One region of the Tissierella sp. QWL-11 genome, then DNA from elsewhere that is predicted to be linked to it. Evidence: riboswitches for the same ligand, from Rfam matches in the RefSeq annotation. Region 1 holds a riboswitch; the other holds the start of a gene.
The links. A riboswitch is a leader RNA that binds a small molecule or an ion and turns the genes downstream of it on or off. The one in region 1 is predicted to bind cobalamin.
Positions count from the first base shown of each region.

Region 1 (3,199 bases):
TTTAAAAAATTAAATAGTTCCCAGATATCAGAAAAGATCACCTATGCAAAACTCTATGAGGAATATGACTGGATAATTGCCATGGGTGTACATCTAGATGATATCAATACTTATACAGAAAAGGTTAATAAAGAAATTTATTCACTATCTCGTAAAACAATAACTAGATTATTAAGATATATTTTTATAGTTTTATTGATAGGATTTATAGTGCTTTATTTAATAGGAAAGAGGAGCTTTTTGAATTCAACAAAATCTTTAGAAGAGGCAATGAACTTAGATGTATTAACTAGTACATCTAATAGAAGATGTGGCCAGAAGAATTTGAAATTATTTTTTCAGGAGTATAGATTAATTGGAAAAAGTCCAGCTATTATGATATTAGATATAGACAATTTTAAATATGTAAATGATAAATATGGTCATAAAGTAGGAGATATTGTTCTTTTAGAAGTTGTAGAAAGAGTAAGTAATTTTATAAGAAGCTCAGACCACTTAATTCGATGGGGAGGAGATGAATTTGTAGGTATATTCCCAGGATTAAGAGAAGAAGATATAACGAGATTTGGTGAAAAATTACTAAATGAAATTTCTAAACAAGAAATTCTAGTGGAAGATAAGACTATCAGTATAACTGCTTCTGTAGGTTTTTCTTATTTTAAGACTAGTGACAATAACTGTAGTGATGTTTTACAGAGGGCAGATAAAGCTATGTATGAATCAAAAGAAAAAGGGAAGAACAAGGTAAGTATATTGTTATAAGAGAGATATAAAAGACATTTAACTCTATATTAAATGTCTTTTATATCTTTTATTTTATCTAATGAATATATAAGAAAGCAAGTATCCTATTACAAGTCCTCCAAGGTGAGCTGTAGTACTTATACTTGGTATTGCTAGTGTCAATATTAAATTTATACCAAGTAGTTTTAATATGCTTTTTCTGCCTGCTGGAGTAACCATATCCCTATGGCGATGGACTAGATATAAAAAAGCACCGAATAGTCCAAATAAACTTCCTGATGCACCAGCAGAAATTGAGACAAAATCAAAGAAAAATGTGGTTAAGTTCCCCCCTATACCTGTTATGAGAAAAAATAATAGATATTTTTTAGCACCCATAAGTCTTTCAATTTGAGGTCCAAATATATATAGGGCATAACCATTAAAAAATATATGCATAATTCCTATATGGATAAAAATTGAAGTTATAAATCTATAATATTGATTATATTCCATGACAAAAGGAGGAAATAGAGCACCATATTTTATAAGTGCCTCAATATTTGTAGTCCCACCATTTAAAGTTATAAATATAAAATAAACTATCATTATAGTTAGAAATATAAATGTTACTTTACTTTTCTTATAAAAATCTGTTAATCTTTCCAAGATTCTTGTCTCCTATTCTATTATTACATTAAAATTCTTTAATCGTATTATTACATAATACCCTTGAAATATCAAACTTTAAATTGCTTTATAGAAAATATGATTTGACAAATGTTATATTATATATTATTCTTATGAAGACAATTAAAGAATAAAAATAGTTTTTTATAGGGGAAGTTGGGTTAAAATCCCACACGGTACCGCCACTGTGAAATATAATCTTTTATGTACTTAAAAATTATATTAAAGTCAGAATACCTAGCTATTTTAGTTTGCCAGAACTTTACGGATTATAAAGGGGGTAAGAGAGAAACTTTGTTTATTCAGCCCATTTATATAAATTGGAGCTGTTTTTTTTTATTTAAAGAAGATTTTTTGAAAGGGGAATACTATGAAAATTGCTATAGGAATGTGTGGCAAAACTAGTGGAAGATGTTCAACCATGGGTTGCTTTAGAGCTTACAACAATAAAGATAAGCACTTTGAAGTTTATAAAGATATTGATACAGAACTTTTATCTTTTTTTAGTTGTAATATGTGTTTTGAAGATGGAGAAGAAAAATTAGAGAAAATAGCAGCAAAACTTAAAGATAATGAAGTTGAAAAACTTCACTTAGGGGGTTGTGCTGTTAGATGTAAGGAAGATAATTTAGAAGAAATAAAGAAAGTGTTTCTAGATTTAGACATAGATGTAATAGAAGGAACGCACTAAAATTAAAGGAGACAAGAAAAGTGAAAAAAATTTTAAGTTTATTATTAGCTGTAGCTATGTTATTTAGTATTACTGCCTGTTCAAATGAAAAAGAAGTATCTCAAGAAAAAGATGAAGTACAAAATGAAAACATAAAGAATGAAGAAGCACAAGATGATGAAAATTCCCATTATCCTGTAACTATAACAACTTATAATTACCAAAAGAAACCTGTAGAAATTACTTTTGAAAAAGCACCTGAAAAGGTACTAGCTATATATCAAAACTCTATTGAAACCCTATTAGCCCTTGGATTAGAAGATAAAATAGCTGCTGCATCTGGCTTAGATCATGATGTAAAAGATGAATATAAAGAGGCATTTAAAGATATTAAATACTATGAAAACCTTCCTACAAAAGAAGAAGTTCTTGGTATAGAACCAGACTTTATTTTAAGTTGGTATTCTTTATTTGACGAGAAAAGACTAGGAAATGTAGATTTTTGGCATGAAAGAAATATAAATACTTATATGGCACAAAATAGTGGATTAAAAAGTCCTGATACTTTAGAAAATGAATATGAAGATATATTAAATATAGGTAAAATATTTAATGTAGAAGAAAAGGCTAATGAAATAGTAGACAATATGAAAAAAGAAATTCAAAGGGCAAAGGAATTTTCTAAGGACAGTCCTTCTGTAAAAACTGTTATATTAGAAGTAGGTTCAGATAATACTTATAGAATATATGGAGAAAATAGTATTGGTGGAAATATAGCAACACTAGTAGGAGCCGACTTAGTAGCTCGTGAGAATGGTCGAATAGGGGCTGAAGACTTAGTAAATTTAGACCCTGAAGTTATATTTACAGTTTATTATGGTGATTCTGTTGTAGAAAAAGCTGCCCTAGAAAAAATTATGAATAATCCTTCCATTTCTAGTATTTCAGCTGTAAAAAATAAAAGAGTATATCCAATAATGTTAAGTGAGGTTTATGCTAGTGGTATTAGAACTTTAGATGGGATAGTATCAATTAGCAATGGTCTATATCCTGACCTTCAAAAATAGAAATGGACAAACATTTAAATAATAAAGGAATATTTAAAAGCACTCCTAT
Region 1 covers NZ_CM178750.1:794,361-797,559, forward strand. Annotated here, with positions in the region: gene AC4PG3_RS03845 (diguanylate cyclase) at 1-762, shown strand, start outside; gene AC4PG3_RS03850 (rhomboid family intramembrane serine protease) at 817-1,392, opposite strand; cobalamin riboswitch at 1,534-1,673, shown strand; gene AC4PG3_RS03855 (CGGC domain-containing protein) at 1,784-2,104, shown strand; gene AC4PG3_RS03860 (ABC transporter substrate-binding protein) at 2,125-3,150, shown strand; gene AC4PG3_RS03865 (FecCD family ABC transporter permease) at 3,153-3,199, shown strand, end outside.

Region 2 (3,199 bases), 1.2 Mb from region 1:
TTTTACCTTGTCATAATGTAGATAATGTGGAGGAATTTAACTGTATGTTTTGTTATTGTCCACTTTATTTCTTGGAAGAGTGTGGAGGAAATTATAAAGATAAACATGGAATAAAAGACTGTAGTGCTTGTCTTATTCCACATAGACCAAATGGATATGACTATATAAACAAAAAAATATCAGAGATAAACGAAAAAAGAGTAATGGAAAGATTGGGAATAGACATTGAAGATGAAAAATAGAAAATAATAAAGTGGGGAAAATAAATGTTAGCTTTGATTGGAGAAATGGCTGCCTTAGGGACAGCCATTTGCTATACACTAAATGGAGTATGCTTTGAAATAGCTGGTAGAAAGGTAGGAACTTTAGCAGTTAATTTTATTAGATTGATAATAGGATTTTTTTTGTTAAGTGTGTTTACTTATTTTTACAGGGGGCAATTACTACCCCTAGATGCTAGTTTACATAATTGGACTTTTCTTGGAATTTCAGGATTAGTAGGTTTTTTTATAGGAGATCTATTTTTATTTCAATCTTATTTAGAAATAGGTACTAGAGTAGGGATGCTAATGACTGCTGCAAGTCCTCCTATAACAGCATTATTGGCATTTTTGTTTTTAGGAGAGAAGGTTTCTCTTGTGGGAATCTTAGGTATGATGTTAACTATGTTTGGTATTTCAATTGTAATCTTGGGAAAAGATACAAATGAAAAAAAGATAAAGATAAATCACAGCGTTAAGGGACTTACATATGCATTTATAGGAGTTGTAGGGCAATCTGTGGGAATGATATTTAGTAAAATAGGAATAGGAGATTATAGTCCTTTTGCAGCTACTCAAATTAGAATTATATCGGGATTTATTGGATTTATACTACTTTTTTTATATCTAGGTAAATGGGGAGATTTGAAAATAGCAATTAAAAATAAAAAAGCTATGACTTACATAAGTTTAGGAGCACTTTTTGGTCCATTTTTAGGAGTTTCTTTGCAATTATTTTCATTACAAAAGACTACAGCAGGCATATCTGCTACTATAACCTCTATAATGCCTGTTACTATAATTCCATTTTCCATATTTTTATATAAGGAAAAACTAAAGTTTAGAGAAGTCCTAGGAGCTGTTATTTCCATAGTAGGGGTGTCTATTTTATTCTTAAAATAAGGGATTACAGCAAAAGTTATTATTTATATAATATTATTTATGAATGTTAATCATATAGGTATAAATGTAAAAATATTGTCTAAATTAATAAAAAATAATGTTTGCAAATAGTATTTTTATATGTTAAGATAAACTTGAAAATTAAATAATATCTTTAGGTTTTAAAATTAAAAGGGAAATGGGTGAAAATCCCATGCAACCCCCGTTACTGTAAATGATGACTAAATCAACTTAATGCCACTGGAGAAATCTGGGAAGGTGTCGGTTTGGTATGATTCATAAGTCAGGAGACCTGCCTAATAGATGAGTAAAACAACTTCGGAGGGAAGTCATGGTTTTAATGTGCAAAATATGATTTACTTTGCTTAATTATATTAGTATATGCCAGTCCTTTTCTCTAGAGAAAAGGACTTTTTTAATTCAATCAATAATAAATAATAGTCTAAGAGAGTATCTATCTTCTAAAATCCATATAATGGGTTACCTCCTTAAAGGTCAAAATCTTTCTTAGACTAATATTATTTTTATTTATAGGAGGAAAACAATGAATATAATGGTTCAAGGAACTACTTCTTCAGCAGGGAAGAGCTTAATGGTCACAGGATTGTGTAAGATGTTTAGAGAAGATGGGTATAATGTCATACCTTTTAAATCTCAAAACATGTCTTCTAAATATTTCCAGACTGCTGAAGGTGCAAAAATGAGTACAGCTCAAGCTCTACAGGCAAAAGCAGCAGGGGTAGACCCTCATCCAGATATGAATCCAATACTATTACAACCCCAAACAGACAGAAAGTCAAAGGTAATTATAAAAGGTGAAGAAAAATATGAGATGGATGCTAGGGAATACTTTGAATTTAAAAATAGTTTAAAAGACATGATAAAGGAAACTTTTCATAAAATAGAAAAAGAAAATGATATTGTCGTTATAGAGGGAGCGGGAAGTCCTGCTGAAATAAATTTAAAGCAAAATGATATAGTCAATATGGGAATGGCTAAGATGGCGGATTCACCAGTATTGCTAGTTGCTGACATAGACAGAGGCGGTGTATTTGCATCTTTATATGGAACAGTTATGCTTTTAGAAGAAGATGAAAGACAAAGGATAAAGGGACTTATAATTAATAAGTTTAGAGGAGATAGAACTCTTTTAGATTCAGGGATAAAGATGATAGAAGAGATGTTAAACATCCCTGTAGTAGGCACAATTCCATATGTAAAATTAGAACTAGTAGATGAAGATACTCTTATAGATTATGACAAAAGATGTAATAATAATCCTCAAAGTGATGAAGAATTGGAAAATGAATTAGATAAACTATCTAATGTATTAAGGGAGAATATGGACATAAAATATATATATAAATTAATGGGAATTGAAAAATGATTAGTGTAATATTGGGATCAATATTAGATTTTTTCATAGGAGATCCCTATAGCTTTCCTCATCCTGTCAAGCTTATGGGAAAAGTAATTGGTTTTGAGGAAAGATTAGCTAGAAAGTTTTTTGAGGATTCACTAAAGCTTGTGGGATTTTTTATAGTAATTATAAATATATTCTTAGGGTTTTTTATGACCTTTTACATATTAAAGATTTTAAAACCTTATGATGTAGCATATTATATTGTGAATATTTACTTAATCTATACAGCTATAGCAGCCAAGTCTTTAGCCTTTGAAGGGAGAAAGATAGTACAAGCTCTTAATGAAGGAATAGATCAAGGTAGAAATCGATTATCTTATATAGTTGGTAGAGATACTAAAAATTTAAATGAAGAAGAAATAATCAATGCTACTGTAGAGACCATAAGTGAGAACACATCAGATGGAATTATAGCTCCTTTATTTTTTATAATATTATTTGGAGCTCCAGGAGGCATGATGTATAAATTTGTAAATACAATGGATTCAATGCTTGGGTATATGGATGAAAAATACAAGGATATAGGATATTTCCCTGCTAAAGTGGATGATATATTAAACTTTATCCCTGCAAGAATTACAGCCTTGCTTATGATCATATCATCTATTGGTAA
Region 2 covers NZ_CM178750.1:2,044,114-2,047,312, reverse strand. Annotated here, with positions in the region: gene AC4PG3_RS10100 (cysteine-rich small domain-containing protein) at 1-242, shown strand, start outside; gene AC4PG3_RS10095 (DMT family transporter) at 267-1,163, shown strand; cobalamin riboswitch at 1,304-1,477, shown strand; gene AC4PG3_RS10090 (cobyric acid synthase) at 1,708-2,550, shown strand; gene cbiB (adenosylcobinamide-phosphate synthase CbiB) at 2,547-3,199, shown strand, end outside.
Region 2: it holds a riboswitch for cobalamin, as region 1 does, so the genes downstream of both, AC4PG3_RS10090 (cobyric acid synthase) here and AC4PG3_RS03855 (CGGC domain-containing protein) in region 1, are expected to answer to the same signal.